DNA from 4 places in the Corticicoccus populi genome. Region 2 is predicted to be linked to each of the others. Evidence: riboswitches for the same ligand, from Rfam matches in the RefSeq annotation. Region 2 holds a riboswitch; each other region holds the start of a gene.

Region 1 (4,215 bases), on a different contig from region 2:
CGTCTCCGCCGTTCTTTTTTATAATACCGAGTAAAATTCTGATTGTTGTTGATTTTCCGGAACCGTTGGGACCGATAAAACCGACCACCTCACCGGGATAAACTGAAAAGGTGACATCACTTAACGCCTGGAATTTACCGAACTTTTTTTGTAAGCCTTCAATTTTAACCATTTCGTTCATCATAATGACTTCCTTTCAAATAATATGAGTGTTTTATTTATAAAAACTGTACTTTAATATTTCTGCGTATTCCTGCCAATCGTTTAAAAGGGCACCTCCGAAATCAGTAACAGATTCAAAAGATTCTATCTGCGGCATATATTTATCAGCAAAACCGAACATCGTCCATGTTAAAATTTCGATTGCTTTTTGAACATCAATCTCTTTTTTAAACAATGAATAATCAATATCATCGTACAGGCTGTTTAAACCGCGGATATAAGTATCATTGATTTTGTCATTAATTATATTTTTGACCTCGGCTGATTCTTCACTTATAGAATTGGTCAGAAAATCAAAGGCATAGGGAAACTGTTTTTGAGTTTTTAATTTCTCTACACCGATATTTTCAAGACGTTTAAACAAATCAGGCTCTGACTTGTCAATTTGATTGTAAAACTGCTCAACAACTTCGATACTGTAATCAAGCAGGAAAATGTACAATCCTTTTTTACTGCCGAAATAATTGAACAATGAGCCTTTTGAAATATTGGCTGCTTTTGTAATAACGTTGGTTGATGCAGATTCATAACCATTTTCACTGAATTCTTTTAGTGACACATTAATAATTTCAGTTTTTTTATTATCATCTACTTTATTAAAATTTTTATACATTTCAATCATCCTCACTTCTTTGACCACTATGGTCAACTTCATTATAGTTCTAGTGACCGGTGTGGTCAAGTGATTTTCTAAAACTGCTGGAAATACTTGATTATATGAAAAATTTATTATACGAATGTCTCATTTATTAGGATGGCTTCAATCTGCGTCCTTTATTTAGAATGTAAAATGTTATATAATAAATTTACTATTTAAATGGAAAGGAGATGCCGCCAATGGCTACATCTACAATCACCAGAAAGATTACGATCAATGAATATGAAGCTAGGCAAATTGCAGAAAGTGAAGCGTACGCTGTGAAAAAATCATCTGTAAAAATGGCAACTTCAAAACAACGAAAAACGTTAATTGATTCAATCAGAAGGGGTAAGCATAATAAGTGAATCTGATTATAGAATCTCTCGAAGCATTAATACAGGATGGTCTGACTAAAGAAGAGTTTCACACTTTAGTTGAAAATTTTAAATGTGATTTTAATGAAGATGTTGAGTATTTTTTATTGGAAAAAGCTTATAGCAGTTGTGTTGCGAGTCAGTCCAGAACTTTTTTAGTGAGAGACGAGGAGAAGTTGAATGAGATATTAGGATATTTTACGTTATCCCACAAAACAATTTCTTTTAATAGTGAAGTCTCTGCAAATGAGAGGAAAAAACTTACCGGTTCAAAACAAAGTGATGGGTTGTCAGGAATATTAATTGCTCAACTCGGTAAGAATACCAATGCAAGTGTTAACATCAAAGGGATGCTCTTATTAAATGAAGCAGAGAATTTATGTAATCAAATTTTCGAGACGATAGCTTTAAGAGTAGTAATACTTGAACATGATGATGTGGAAGAATTACATCGTTTCTACGGGGAGAATCATTATAAAATCCTGGATAAAGCTTCTGATAAGAATAATCATCTGTTTCTTAGGTATAAAAGGCTAGATAGAAATTTAAATTAAGGTATCCTGTCATAACAACAAAGGACGACAGAGAATTCAGTGATTCAAATAGCTTTCTCGAAAATTAATGACTTTTACTTTAAGAACAGCGACTATACAAATAAAATCTAGTAAACTGCTAGGATTAAATAATATGAATCATGAAAACCACATGCTTGGTCTTGATTTGGTTTTGTGAATCTAGTATATTATTAAATAAGTTATCTCTTATCAAGAGTCGGTGGAGGGAACATACCCTATGAAGCCCAGCAACCTCTTTATTAGTTTTTGTGAAGAAAGGTGCTAAAGGATGCAGAGTATTCTGAGCGATAAGGGGAAGAGCGGAGCCTTTTCTCTTTTTGATGAGAAAAGGTTTTATTTTTGTCGTTAGGAGATAGCTAATATACTTTTAAAGGAGCTTATTTATGGCAGAGCGCAATTTATTTACTTCCGAGTCAGTGACGGAGGGACATCCAGATAAGATTGCCGATCAAATATCTGATGCAATTTTAGATGAAATTATTGAAGGAGATGCACATGCAAGAGTTGCCTGTGAAACGGTAGTGAATACGGGTCTCGCATTAATCGTGGGTGAGATTAGTACAAAAACGTATGTGGATATTCCTAAAATCGTAAGAAAGACAGTTGAAGATATTGGCTATGTTGATGCAAAGTACGGTTATGACTATAAAACAATGTCTGTATTAACAGGTATCGATGAACAGTCACAGGATATTGCACAAGGTGTGAACAATGCGATTGAAACGAGAAGTACGGAAGATGTGTCTACAGGTGCCGGCGACCAGGGCTTAATGTTCGGCTTCGCTTGTGATGAAACAGAGGAATTAATGCCGCTTCCAATCTCTTTATCCCATAAATTATCAAAGCGTTTAACGGAAGCAAGAAAAACAGGGCTGCTTGATTACCTGCGCCCGGATGGTAAAACACAGGTGACGGTTGAATATGATGAAAATAATGTTGTGAAACGAATTGATACGATTGTCATTTCTACACAGCATCATGAAGATATTTCACCGGAACAGATTTATGATGATCTTCTTGAGTATGTGATTCGTTATGTTGTCCCTGAGGAACTGCTTGATGAAGATACAAAATACTTCATCAACCCGACAGGGCGCTTTGTTATCGGCGGACCACAGGGTGATGCAGGGCTGACAGGCCGTAAAATTATCGTAGATACTTACGGTGGTTATGCGCGTCACGGCGGCGGTGCATTCAGTGGTAAGGATCCGACAAAGGTCGACCGTTCTGCAGCATATGCAGCACGCTATATCGCTAAAAATATTGTGGCAAGTAAAATCGCATCAAAATGTGAAATCCAGCTGGCATATGCCATCGGCGTGTCACAGCCTGTATCGATTTCAGTAGATACTTTCGGGACTTCAAAATATAGTGAAGCTCAAATCGTTGAGGCCATCCGTGAGCTGTTCAACTTATCACCGGACGGAATCATTGAGATGCTTGATTTAAGAAGACCGATTTATAAAAACACCGCAAGCTACGGCCATTTTGGACGTGAAGATTTGAATCTTCCATGGGAAGCGGTGGATCAGGTGGATGCACTTATCGGTTCACTTTCCAAATAAAAAAACCCGGATGCTTTTTGCAGCCCCCTGAAACGAGAAATAAATCTCACTTCAGGGGACTGCAGAACTCCGGTTTTTTCAGTTCAACAGGTTAATCTTCGTCTTCATTATCATCCATATCATCGTGATTCTCATGATCTTCCATGTCATTGTCGTCCATATCACTGTCATCCATGTCATCTGAATCGTCATTGCCGCATGCACCGAGAACAAGAACGGAGAGTAATCCGCCTGTAAGTAAATATTTTTTAAGTTTCACAGTAAAGCCTCCTTGTATCCTTTAAAAGGATATTATTGAATGGAATGTATTGATCCTCATTTTAAAAATGATTGAGTAATTATACCCATTTAGTTAAAGATAAAACATAAACTTAAGATGGAGACTTGTTTTTAATCGTTTCAAATCCGTTCTTTTGATATAATAAATTAAGCAATTCGAGGAAAAGGAGAATAAATATGAATATGAATACAGATATTTTTACAGAGCCGATATTTATCATTGTTGCTGCTGTACTTTTAATTATTTTGATTTGGTTCTTAGTCTATTTCTTCAAACACCGTAAAGAAGTGAACACACTTCAGGAATCATATGATAAAGAAAAGAAGGAACTGGTTGAAAATTACGAGTCACAGCATGAAGAAGAGCGTCTTGGTTATAAAAAAGAAATTTCCACGCTGAATGAAAAATATTATAACGATACTACGCTGCTCGATAACAAATTATCCAGCCTTCAGCAGTTCACTGTCGATAAAGGTGAATATTTAACGGATCTCGCACTGATTCAGCTGAAAGACAGACTGGTACGTGATGAGAAAATCCGTGAGTCTGATATGCATAT
Region 2 (4,215 bases):
ATAGCAAATAATATTCCGGTGTTTGATGAAATGCGTGAAAAAGAAGTGATTGAAAAAAATGTTGCACGTATTTCGGATAGTAAACTTAAAGAGTACGGTGAACAGTTCTTCAATCATCTCATGGGACTCTCCCGTCATAGGCAGCAGGAACTAATCAATGAAGAAAGACTTTCCAAAGATTAATATATAAAATAAAGCCCTCTGCATATGCAGAGGGCTTTATTTATCTGTTCTCGAGATCTGTTAAGTCATAGTAGGTATTCTGATAAGCTTCATTCAGCCAGTTGTTAAACAGCAGGTGACCGTGGCTTTTCCAGGAAAATGTCGGTGCGTAACCAGGGTCATTACCCGGGAAATAATTATAAGGCACCTGAATATCAAGACCGCGTTTCACATCACGGACATATTCACTTTTAAGCGTGTCCCGTTCATATTCCAAATGACCGAATATGAATAAGTCTCTGTCGTCCCCCGTTGTCAAAATATCAGGACCGTGTTCTGGATGTGAAGTAAGTACTGTTAAATCTTCATTGAATTTGATGTCACTCATATCCATTTTGCTGTTCCTGGACTGAGGAACGTGGTAGACATCATCAAATCCTCTTAAAAATGGATGTTCAGGTGCTTCATTACGGTAGTTGAAGATGCCGAAAAGCTTCTGCTCAAGCGGCTCTTTTTTCATCCCGTGATAATAGTGCAGGGCAGCCTGTGCCCCCCAGCATATAAAGAATCGTCTGAAGACGTGGTTCTCAGACCATGCAAAAATTTCTTCAAGTTCTTTAATATAATCCACATCATTGAATTCCAGGTGTTCCACAGGCGCACCGGTGACAATCATCCCGTCAAAATACTGATCGGAAATTTCATCAATAGTATTATAGTATTTTTGAAGATGACTGGTGGGTGTGTTTCTGCTTCTGTGTGTTTTTGTATACATAAACTCCACATCAATCTGAAGCGGTGTATTACCCAGCAGCCGCAGTAAATGAAGTTCTGTTTCCTCTTTTTTCGGCATTAAGTTCAAGATTAATATTCTAATCGGCCGGATATCCTGTGTAATGGCACGTGATGCTTCAATTGTATAAACATTTTCTTTCTGCAGGTTCTTTTTAACCGGCAGTCCTTCAATTATTTTAATAGGCATTAGATCGCATCCAATCCTTTACTGAGATCTTCAATAATATCGTCAATATGTTCGAGACCGATAGAAACACGAATCATTTCAGGTTTAATACCGCCTGCTGCCTGTTCTTCTTCGGTCATCTGCGAATGTGTTGTAGAAGCGGGATGGACTACAAGTGATTTCGCATCACCGACATTCGCAAGGAGCGAGAACAGTTCCATGGACTCAATGAAGCGGATGCCCGCGTCATAGCCGCCTTTGACGCCGAAAGTGAAAATGGATCCGGCACCTTCAGGCAGATATTTTTCTTTGAGTTCATGATAAGGGCTTGAAGTGAGACCGGCATAATCCACCCATTCGACTTTTTCGTGGCCTTTGAGGAATTCAGCTGCCTTCACCGCATTTTCAACATGGCGCTCCATGCGTAATGACAATGTTTCAATTCCCTGTGTAAGGAGAAAGGCATTGAATGGAGACAGTGCGGCTCCAGTGTCACGCAGTAATGTCGTTCTGATTTTAAAGGCGAATTCTGCAGGATGGAAAGTGTCTGCGAAAACAAGACCGTGGTAGGAATGATCCGGCTCGCTGAAGCCCGGGAACTTTCCGTTTTTCCAATTAAAGTTACCCCCGTCTACAATCACACCGCCGATGGATGTTCCATGTCCGCCGAGAAACTTCGTAGCAGAATGAACAACAACATTGGCACCGTGCTCAATCGGACGGCATAAATAAGGTGTTGCGAATGTATTGTCTACAATCAGCGGAACTTCGTTTGTACCTGCAATCTCTGCCAGAGTCTCAAGATCCTCGACATTACCTTCCGGGTTGCCGATAGTCTCAACAAATATCGCTTTTGTATTGCTCTGGACTGCATTCTTTACATCGTCCGGGTTTTTAGTGCTGACAAGTGAAACATCAATCCCGAATTTACTTAAAGTATGAGTGAACAAAGTATGTGTCCCCCCGTAAAGGCTCGTAGTCGCGATGATATGGTCTCCGCTGTTTGCGACTGCCTGTATTGCATAAGTAATTGCAGCCATGCCGGATGCGACACCGAGACCTGCTGTACCGCCTTCAAGTTCTGCAACGCGTGTTTCGAGGGCTGCAGTCGTTGGATTGGTGATACGTGTGTAGATGTTGCCCGCTTCCTTCAGAGCAAACAGGTTGGCTGCATGCTCAGTGCTGTCAAAATTATAGGAAGTCGTCTGGTAAATCGGTAGTGCACGTGAGTTCGTTGCCGGGTCAACCTCCTGTCCGGCATGAAGCTGCTTCGTTTCAAATCTGTAGTTCTCAGTCATGAACATTCCTCCTTATTTTTTATTTATATAATAAAACAGCCTCCCTGTGGAAACAGGCAGGCTATTGTTCGCTCATCTATCAGGATAACCTGCTGGAATTAGCACCTTACTTAAAAGGTTGCCGGGCGTCACGGGGCCAGTCCCTCAGCCACTCTGGATAAGTGTATATTGAATTGTAGATTATGTTACACAGTCCGTTTGTTTTTGTCAAATAAATTTAAAAATTTAGTTTTTTATTCTTTCAATAATAACGCGGGAGGTATTTAAGGCGTTACAGTCTAATGTACAGATTAATGTTTAAAGAAGTATTGACAATGACGCATCTACTGATTACGATTGCTATCAGTATATAAGATGAAGAGGTGTTGATTATGAATGCAGTGTTAGTGGCTGTAATTGTGATGATTGTATTAAGCTTATGCCGTTTAAATGTCGTACTGGCATTATTTGCAGGTGCACTGACAGGTGGTTTGATTGCCGGTATGGGTTTTCTCGATACAATTACTGTGTTTACGTCAAACATTGTCGGCGGTGCGGAAATTGCATTAAGCTATGCCTTGCTGGGAGGTTTTGCGGCACTGATTGCCTACAGTGGCATTACAGACTTTGTCGTCGATAAAATATTGAAAGTATTCAAAAAAGACAGCACCAAGAGTGCAAGAATTACAGCTAAAATAAGTGTCATTGCGGCACTGCTTATTATTTCGATGCTGAGTCAGAATTTAATTCCGGTACATATTGCATTTATTCCTATTTTAATACCGCCGCTGTTAAGTTTGTTTAACGAACTGCAGATGGACCGCCGTCTCATTGCAGTTATTCTGACTTTCGGTCTGACATTTACATATGTCATTCTGCCGTACGGGTATGGGCAGATATTTCAAAATACGATAGTCACGAGTTTTGAAAATGCGGGAGTGTCTATTGCACTGGCCGATGTGACAGCTAATATGTGGATCCCATCCCTCGGATTTATAGTTGGATTGATTCTTGCAGTTATTTTTTACAGTAAACCGAGACAGTACAGGACGAAACGAATTACTCTTGCAAAGCCAAAAGAGGTGAATATTAAAATAGCGATGATAGCTGTTATTGCCATCATTGCAACATTTACTGTTCAGCTTCTTACTGAATCAATGATTTTTGGTGCAATCGCAGGGATATTAGTCTTTTTCTTTTCATTTCAGTTTAAGTGGTCAAAACTTGATGATGAATTGATCAAAGGTATTCAGCTCATGGCATATATTGGTATGGTAATGCTTGCGGCGAATGGTTTTGCAGGCGTTATTACAGAATCCGGCCATGTTGAACCGCTGGTAACGAACGTAGCCGGTTTTTTAGGGGACAATAAAGCACTAATAGCGATGTCAATGTTGGTAGTTGGTCTGCTGGTCACTCTCGGAATCGGGTCTTCATTCGCTACAATACCGATTATCGGAGCAATTTTTATCCCGCTTGGTATTGAACTTGGACTGTCACTTCCTGCAGTGATTGCTTTGATTGGAACGGCAGGTGCACTCGGAGATGCTGGCTCCCCGGCGTCTGACTCGACACTCGGGCCGACTGCAGGACTGAATGTAGATAACCAGCACGATCATATTTGGGATACATGCGTACCGACATTTATCTTTTTAAATATTCCGGTGGTTATTACAGGGTTTATTGCTGCGATGATTTTATAGATTACAAGAGGAAAGATGAATCGCCACGGCATTTTTATTGTGAATACTAATTTGGCTATTCGTGTAATGGTAATTATTAGAAATTCTCTTTTGTATGAGCTTGCTATTTTAC
Region 3 (4,215 bases), 120 kb from region 2:
TGACTGAACTCGTCATATATATGGCGCTGTTTGTGTCAATACTGATTATTACCGGCAATGTGTTTTCCAAAATACTAAATTTAAAAAGAGATGAACAGACAGTGTTGAAAAACAGTATTTCTTTAATGAACTCCGGCAATTACGGGCTGCCGGTCAGTCAGCTTGTTTTCAGTGCACACCCGCTTGGTGTATCGGTCCAAATTATTGTGCTGGTGATTCAGAATCTACTAACTTATACATACGGTCTCTACAATTTGATTTCTGTATCCAAATCTATCATTGATATCTTAAGAGATCTTTTGAAACTGCCGATTATTCATGCATTATGGATTGCGGCTCTCTTCAAAATAGTGGATATACCTATTCCAAACTTCGCACTGGTGCCGATTGAACAGCTTGCCGGCGGCTTTGCAGCACTGGCATTAATACTGCTCGGAATGCAGCTTGAAAGTATTGAAGTGAAAACATTCCACAAAGTCATCGGATGGGCATTAGTCGGCAGACTCATTTTGAGCCCGGCGGTGGCACTGGGATTAATCTATCTCTTAGGAATAGATGGTGTGATTGCACAGTCTCTGTTAATCGCAAGTGCATTCCCAACATCTAGAAATACTGCGACCCTTGCCCTGGAATATGATGTAGAGCCGGAACTTCATGCACAGACTGTACTGTATTCAACACTTCTCAGCAGTATTACAGTGACAGTTGTGATTTATCTGGCGATGAATTTATTTTAACTATGATAACAACGAGATATTCAGCTGAACAGGAGGAAATATTAATGAAAAAATTGGTAGAAAATATGATTCGATTCATAGAAGTTTCAAAGGAAAAGCATCTGATTATCGGTATATCCGGGCACGGTGCAGCAGGTAAGACAATGTTTGCTGAAAGATTATGCAGTGCTTTGGAACCGGGGACATACAATTATTTGAATACAGACCCGTATATTATTCACGGCACGTATAGAAAACATCTGGAAGCGGTATATGAATATAATGGTCAAATCCATCGTTTTAAACCGACGGCATGTATGCCTTCCGCCCATGAATTATCTGGACTGGAACGTGATTTGAAAAGTATTAAAGGCGGTCGTGATGTACTGACTATTCATAAAGAGTGGATGCCTGAAGAAGTAATGTCTGCGGGATACAGCGTCACTGTTGTGGAAGGAATGTCAATTGCTTTTCTTGATCCGGCACTTTTTGACTGCTCGGTTTATATTTATACTGATGGAGAGACGGAATTGAACAGAAGGCTCGACAGAGATATTAACGACCGCGGCCGTAAAACAGAGGCATTATATCAGTCCCACGAAGAGAGAAGAATACAATATGAATTATTCATGCACCCTGAAAGCGTGCATTTTGATATACTAGTCAATCATTCCAACGACCAATTCAAAATTGAACGGACATGTTTCTAATATGCCGCCATTGATTCATCCGGATAGATCATTCAGAGTATAAACAAGAGGACCGGCTGAAGCATTTTGATACTTTACTTATTGACAGAAAATTAGATATAGTTTAACATTCTCACTAATCAAATAAATCTGATTCTTATCCAGAGAGGTGGAGGGACTGGCCTGTCGATACCTCAGCAGCGGACCATTAGGTACTGTGCTAATTCCATGGAGCTTATATGAGCTTAAAGATGAGACGGTTGAAATAAGCCCTTTCTATCTTTGAGATAGGAGGGGTTTATTTATTAAATCAAAAAGGTGGGGTTTCAATGGCAGCAGGAGTGAATGGACCATTTAAGGCGGATCATGTCGGCAGTCTTTTACGGCCGGAACGGATTCATCAGGCACGTAAGGATAAGTCGGAAGGAAAAATTTCGGCGGATGAATTATATGAAATTGAGACGGAAGAGATTAAGAAGATTGTTGATAAGCAGATTGAAGTCGGCTTAAAAGCAGTGACTGACGGTGAATTCAGACGCCGCTTCTGGCATACTGACTTTTTAGAGCACATTACAGGTATTGAAGGATATGTGCCGGATCAGGGTTATTTATTCGTCGGTGAAGAAACAGAGCGATACAACGTCAGAAATATAGGGAAAATCGGTTTTGATAAAAATCACCCACACGTCCGTGACTTTAAACTTTTTAATGAAATTGTCGGTGGACGGGCTGTTGCGAAACAGACGATTCCGAGTCCGAACCAGCTGTTTAACGCTGGGATCAGAAACTATGATATTTATCCGGATGTTGAGGATTATGCCGACGACATTGTTAAAGCATATCAGGATGCAGTTACTGCATTTTATGATGCCGGCTGCAGGTATTTACAGTTTGACGATGTATATATCGCAGGGTTGAATGCGGATGAAATTCCGTTTAACGACACAGATTACAGTGTTGATGAGTTAATTGAACTGGCACTGCGCGTCATTAACGGTGTGCTTGAAGTAAAGCCGGATGATTTAGTGATTACGACGCATTTATGCCGCGGGAACTATCGTTCAAAATGGGCATTTGAAGGCAGTTATGCGAAAATTGCCCCGGTATTGTTTGCGAAAGAGAAAGTGGACGGCTTCTTCCTCGAGTATGATGATGATCGTTCAGGTGATTTTAAACCGCTGAAAGAAATTCCTGACGGCGGCCCACAGGTCGTGCTCGGACTGTTCACATCAAAGCATGGTGAACTGGAAGACAAAGAAGAAATTAAAGCGCGTATTGAAGAAGCAGCGGAATTTATTCCGAAAGAGCAGATTTCTTTAAGTCCGCAGTGCGGGTTCGCATCTACTCACCACGGGAATATTTTAACTGAAGAAGCACAGTGGAATAAATTAAGATACATCGTTGAGTTATCAGAAACGCTTTTATAAAAATAAACATAGATTGAAAGAGGGACTATTTTGACGAATACAGTATTTACAGGACCATTTAAAGCGGATCATGTCGGCAGTTTACTGCGTCCGGAACGTATCCATCAGGCGCGTAAAGATAATGCCGAAGGGAATCTCTCAGACGAAGAATTATACGATATTGAGACGAAAGAGATTCAAAAGGTTGTAGACAAACAGATTGAAATCGGTCTCCGGGCAGTGACAGACGGTGAGTTCAGACGCCGTTTCTGGCACATTGATTTCATGGAGCACATCGGTGGTGCGGAAGGCTATATTCCTGAGGAAGGCTATTCCTTTAAAGGAATGAAGACGGAAGCTTACCATGTAAAGAATACGGGGAAACTTAAATTTAACCCGGATCATCCGCATGTAAAAGATTTCATTCTTTTCAGGGATATTGTCGGCGACCGTGCGGTTGCGAAACAGACGATTCCAAGTCCGAACCAGTTCTTTATGTCCGGTATTAGAAATAAAGAAATTTACCCTGATATATTTGAGTATGCAGAAGATGTTATTCAGACTTATAAAGATGCGGTTCAGGCATTTTATGATGCCGGCTGCCGCTACCTGCAGCTTGATGATGTATATATCGCATCATTAAACAGTGAGGATATTTCATTTTTAGATACTGACCTCGACAGACAGGCATTGATTGAGCTCGCATTAAAAGTGGTTAACGGCGCGCTTGAAGATAAGCCGGATGATATGGTGGTCACAACACACTTATGCCGCGGGAATTACCGTTCCAGATGGAGATATGAAGGCAGTTATGCACACATTGCCCCGGTATTGTTTGCGAAAGAAAAAGTGGACGGATTTTTCCTTGAGTATGATGATGACCGTTCAGGCGACTTTGAACCATTAAGAGAAATACCGACAGAAGGTCATGCGCCGAAAGTCGTCCTTGGTGTATTTACATCAAAGCATGGTGAACTTGAAGATAAAGAAGAGATTAAAGCACGTCTGAAAGAGGCATTGGAAATTCTTCCGAAAGAACAGATCTGTTTCAGTCCGCAGTGTGGTTTTTCCTCAACGCATCACGGTAACGAGCTGACAGAAGCGGATCAGTGGAATAAATTAAAATATATTATCGAACTTTCAAATGAACTTTTATAATGAACGAACCAGGCCGGCAGTGACCGGGCTGGTTTTTTTAGGATAAGGTTTTAAATTCTATGATTAGAGGAATAGATATACGTTCGAGTTATACAAAAATACTTGAGTTTAAAGGAGATATATCATTATGAAGGCAGTGTTTCATGAAGGTGAAAAAGGTTTGGCAGGTGTGCAGTACGGTTCAGTGGAAAAGCCTGAGGTCAGTAAAGGTGAAATACGCGTGAAATTAAAAACAGCCGGATTAAA
Region 4 (4,215 bases), on a different contig from region 2:
GTTTATTTTTTCTGTAAAATCTTCATATGTTTTAATAGGTTCCATAAATCCTGACCTCCAGTATATTATATGATATCAGTCTACCATCAATCCGTTCTAAAATAAATCTGCATGCATTTTTGAAAAATACTTCGTATGAATGTATCAGTCATGTATAATTAAAGTAACTAAACACACGGAGGTAAATCATGATTACACTTTATGAATATCCACAATGTACGACATGCCGGAAAGGGAAAAAATATTTGAGCGGCAGTGGTATAGACTTTACAGCACATGACATGGTGAAAAATCCCCCAGGTGCAGATACGCTGAAAGGAATCATTGAGCAGTCGGACTACTCAGTGGATGACTTTTTCAATAAACGCGGTAAAAAATTTAAAGATCTCGGGTTAAAAGAAACACTCGACGATATGACACTTGATGAGAAACTCGAGCTTCTTTCAAGCGACGGCATGCTGATTAAAAGACCGCTTCTTGTTACTGATGATACTGTAGTTTTAGGTTTCAAGGAAGAAGCATACGAAGCGGCAGTCCGCTGATCAAAATATCTTGCTAAAATGTTTAAATTTGTGTCATTATAGATGTGTATATAATATACGGGGAGGTTTTAATCGTGGCAGCACCAAAAGAATTTAAATACTCAGAAGACCATGAATGGGTGAAAGTTGAAGGGAATACCGCAACAATCGGTATCACTGAATTCGCACAATCTGAACTCGGGGATATCGTATTTGTTGAGCTTCCTGAAACAGATGATAACGTAACACAGGGAGAATCTTTCGGCAGTGTTGAATCTGTGAAAACAGTATCTGAACTTTATGCACCGGTTGATGGTAAAATCATTGAAGTGAATGAAGAATTGGAAGACAGCCCTGAACTTGTTAATGAATCACCTTATGAAGGCGCATGGATGATTAAAGTTGAACTGACAAATGAATCACAGCTTGACGGTCTTATGGATGCAGACGCATACGATGAAATGACGGGTGCGTAATATATCAACTCCGGGCGGATGTCCGGGGTTTTCTTTATATAATGACTGGAGGGATAAATATGTATCTTTCTGAAAAAGTAATTATTGTTGAAGGTAAGAGTGACAAATGCCGCGTGGAGAGTGTCATAGCAGAACCTGTTCAAATCATCTGTACTTTTGGTACAATGGGTGTGTCAAAGCTTGATAATATACTGGATCAGATTGCAGTATCTGATATTTATATATTGTCTGATGCAGATAAAGAGGGACAGAAAATACGTCAGTGGTTTAAAAAGCATTTAAGTGAAAGTAAACATATTTATATTGATCCGAAATTCGGTGCAGTGGCAAGATGTCCAAAGGATTATCTGGCAGGTGTACTGCACCGTCAGGGGTTTCAAGTGAAACCCGGATTTTTGAGAGGTAAGTATTATGATGAAGCAAGAGTTGGATACCAGGGACTTATACAATCTTATACAATCTGAAGACAGAGTGATAGTATTCGGATATGCACCGATTTGTGCAAACTGTCAGATTGCAGAACGGATGCTGAATGTTGCGAAAGAAGTGGTCGGATTTGAATATACACCGGTTGATTTGAATTATCATGAGGCGTTTATCAATGAATTTCATGTTCAATCAGCACCGGCACTTCTCGTGTTCGAGCGGGGAGAATTGATTCGTTCCGTCTATGCATTCGAATCAGTCACAAAGCTGGTGGAAATATTACAAAAATAATGTTGACTATATTACTCGGTGATGATAATATAATGACAATTCAATAGAAGGAACTCTTATCGAGAGTGGTGGAGGGAAGTGCCCGTTGAAGCCACGGCAACCGTCAGAAAGACAAGGTGCCAATTCACTGAATTTTACATTCGAAGATGAGGGGCGTAAATAAAAGCCTGCTCATTTCATAGTAAATGAGTAGGCTTTTATTGTTAAATTTATATAGTTTGGATGAAGACATATGATAGATGTTAAAAATGCCGGTAAGATTTTCAGTACTAAAAATATCAATATTACAGCAGTTGATGACGTTTCTTTAACGATTAAAAAAGGTGAAATATTTGGTATCATCGGCTATTCCGGTGCAGGGAAATCGACGCTGATTCGTTTATTGAACGGCCTTGAAGTGCCGACTTCCGGTGATATTGTGATTGACGGTGACACCATCAATCAACTATCGAAAAAGGCCCTCAGGAAAAAACGGCAGAAAGTCTCAATGATTTTCCAGCATTTTAATTTACTGTGGTCCCGTACAGTCGAGGAAAATATCAGTTTCCCGCTTGAGATTGCAGGGGTCCCGAGAAGTGAACGCCGCCGCCGCGCACAGGAGTTAATCGAACTTGTCGGTCTTTCCGGGCGTGAGAAAAATTATCCGAGTGAACTTTCCGGCGGCCAGAAGCAGAGAGTCGGTATCGCACGTGCACTCGCGAACGACCCGGAAGTACTGCTTTGTGATGAAGCGACCAGTGCACTGGATCCGGAGACAACAGATGAAGTACTTCAACTGCTTGAGAGAATCCGGAAAGAGCTGCAGCTGACCATTGTATTGATTACACATGAAATGCATGTTATCCGGAAAATATGTGACCAGGCGGCTGTAATGGAAAAAGGCAGAGTCGTTGAAACAGGTCCTGTTCTCAGGCTCTTTCAAAATCCTGGGCACCCGGTGACAGAACGGTTCGTCAAAGATGACATCAATGATGAAGAGACTGCACTCGCAATTGATGAAGTGAGAGAGGTATTTCCAGATTCTAAAATCTTGAAGCTTGGTTTTGTGGGAACTAAATCGAAAACACCGGTGGTCTCACAAGTCATTAAATCCTACGACCTGGATTTGAATATTTTATCCGGAAATATTAAAAATACAAACAATGAATCCTACGGACACCTTTATGTGGCACTTGATATTGATGATAAAGTGCTGAAATCATTAAGTGAGTCTTTAGGTGCTGAAGGGGTAACAGTTGAGGTGGAAGAACATGAATGAATTTAGAGAAGACCTCATTGAAATGTTTTCATTTGAAAATGTCAGATGGGATGTGGTGTGGGAGGCGACACTCGACACACTGTATATGACAGGTATCGCAACAGTCTTTACCGCATTGTTCGGAATTATTCTGGGTATTATTTTATATCTTTCAAATAAAAGTGAGCATACATTGAGTGCGCCGTTGTACGGTGCCACAGCGTTTATAGTCAACTTGTTCAGAGCAATTCCGTTTATCATTTTAATCATCCTGTTAATTCCGCTGACTAAAGCGGTGATGGGGACGATAATGGGAGTTGAAGGTGCACTGCCGGCACTGATTATCGGCGCGTCGCCTTTCTATGCGAGACTGGTTGAGATTGGCCTTAAGGAAATTGATAAAGGTGTGATTGAAGCAGCGGAATCGATGGGTGCAAGCACATGGGAAATCATTTGGAAAGTACTGCTTCCGGAGTCACTGCCGGCACTGATTTCCGGGATTACAGTGACTGCAATTATGCTGGTCGGTTCAACAGCGATTGCCGGTGTTATTGGTGCCGGAGGTCTCGGCAACCTCGCATATATGGTTGGTTTCACCCGCAGCCAGAGTGATGTCACACTTGTTGCTACAGTAGTAATTTTGATTATCGTATTCATCATTCAGGTTGTCGGCGATCTGCTGGCGAAAACTGTGGATAAGCGGTAGTCATTATATAAATATATTATATGGAAAGAAGGGTTTATTTTTATGAAAAAGTTTTTATCTTTTTTATCATTATCAGTTTTGGTTTTAGTTCTCGCAGCCTGCGGCAATGGTTCTGATGATTCAGCGGAATCAGAAGCAGACAGCGGTGAAGATTCAGAGCTTGTTGTTGCAGCGTCACCTGCACCGCATGCAGAGATTCTTGAAGAAGCGGCGTCAATTCTTGAGGATGAAGGCATTAATCTTGAAGTGAATATTGTCAATGATTATACAACACCGAACAGACTGCTTGCCGATGAGGAAGTGGATGCAAACTACTTCCAACATGTGCCTTACCTGGATGGAGAAATTGAATCCCACGGTTATGATTTGGTCAGCGCAGGAAATGTTCATATTGAGCCGATGGCGGTTTATTCCAATGATTATGATTCACTGGAAGACATTCCTGACGGTTCAACCATTCTTGTTTCAAATAACCCGGCTGAAGAAGGACGCTTCCTGTCATTCTTTGTAAATGCAGGTCTTGTTGAAATTGAAGAGGGTATTGAAATTCAGAATGCG

What was found. A riboswitch is a leader RNA that binds a small molecule or an ion and turns the genes downstream of it on or off. The one in region 2 is predicted to bind S-adenosylmethionine.
Region 1: linked by a shared signal. The riboswitch ahead of metK (methionine adenosyltransferase) and the one ahead of ACFSX4_RS10475 (O-acetylhomoserine aminocarboxypropyltransferase/cysteine synthase family protein) in region 2 are both predicted to bind S-adenosylmethionine.
Region 3: linked by a shared signal. The riboswitch ahead of ACFSX4_RS09745 (5-methyltetrahydropteroyltriglutamate--homocysteine S-methyltransferase) and the one ahead of ACFSX4_RS10475 (O-acetylhomoserine aminocarboxypropyltransferase/cysteine synthase family protein) in region 2 are both predicted to bind S-adenosylmethionine.
Region 4: linked by a shared signal. The riboswitch ahead of ACFSX4_RS06845 (methionine ABC transporter ATP-binding protein) and the one ahead of ACFSX4_RS10475 (O-acetylhomoserine aminocarboxypropyltransferase/cysteine synthase family protein) in region 2 are both predicted to bind S-adenosylmethionine.

The regions. Positions count from the first base shown of each region.
Region 1 is NZ_JBHUOQ010000001.1:93,560-97,774, forward strand. It holds gene ACFSX4_RS00605 (ABC transporter ATP-binding protein) at 1-181, opposite strand, end outside; gene ACFSX4_RS00610 (TetR/AcrR family transcriptional regulator) at 215-835, opposite strand; gene ACFSX4_RS00615 (hypothetical protein) at 1,060-1,227, shown strand; gene ACFSX4_RS00620 (hypothetical protein) at 1,224-1,790, shown strand; SAM riboswitch class I at 1,995-2,105, shown strand; gene metK (methionine adenosyltransferase) at 2,195-3,376, shown strand; gene ACFSX4_RS00630 (hypothetical protein) at 3,468-3,635, opposite strand; gene ACFSX4_RS00635 (nuclease-related domain-containing protein) at 3,833-4,215, shown strand, end outside.
Region 2 is NZ_JBHUOQ010000004.1:145,822-150,036, reverse strand. It holds gene ACFSX4_RS10485 (chorismate mutase) at 1-183, shown strand, start outside; gene ACFSX4_RS10480 (homoserine O-succinyltransferase) at 224-1,144, opposite strand; gene ACFSX4_RS10475 (O-acetylhomoserine aminocarboxypropyltransferase/cysteine synthase family protein) at 1,144-2,421, opposite strand; SAM riboswitch class I at 2,491-2,585, opposite strand; gene ACFSX4_RS10470 (Na+/H+ antiporter family protein) at 2,793-4,103, shown strand.
Region 3 is NZ_JBHUOQ010000004.1:21,308-25,522, reverse strand. It holds gene ACFSX4_RS09755 (AEC family transporter) at 1-737, shown strand, start outside; gene ACFSX4_RS09750 (phosphoribulokinase) at 782-1,426, shown strand; SAM riboswitch class I at 1,560-1,663, shown strand; gene ACFSX4_RS09745 (5-methyltetrahydropteroyltriglutamate--homocysteine S-methyltransferase) at 1,735-2,832, shown strand; gene ACFSX4_RS09740 (5-methyltetrahydropteroyltriglutamate--homocysteine S-methyltransferase) at 2,863-3,969, shown strand; gene ACFSX4_RS09735 (zinc-binding dehydrogenase) at 4,097-4,215, shown strand, end outside.
Region 4 is NZ_JBHUOQ010000001.1:1,372,555-1,376,769, reverse strand. It holds gene ACFSX4_RS06870 (thioredoxin family protein) at 1-45, opposite strand, end outside; gene ACFSX4_RS06865 (Spx/MgsR family RNA polymerase-binding regulatory protein) at 189-542, shown strand; gene gcvH (glycine cleavage system protein GcvH) at 617-997, shown strand; gene ACFSX4_RS06855 (toprim domain-containing protein) at 1,057-1,461, shown strand; gene ACFSX4_RS06850 (thioredoxin family protein) at 1,409-1,714, shown strand; SAM riboswitch class I at 1,768-1,867, shown strand; gene ACFSX4_RS06845 (methionine ABC transporter ATP-binding protein) at 1,947-2,972, shown strand; gene ACFSX4_RS06840 (methionine ABC transporter permease) at 2,965-3,657, shown strand; gene ACFSX4_RS06835 (MetQ/NlpA family ABC transporter substrate-binding protein) at 3,700-4,215, shown strand, end outside.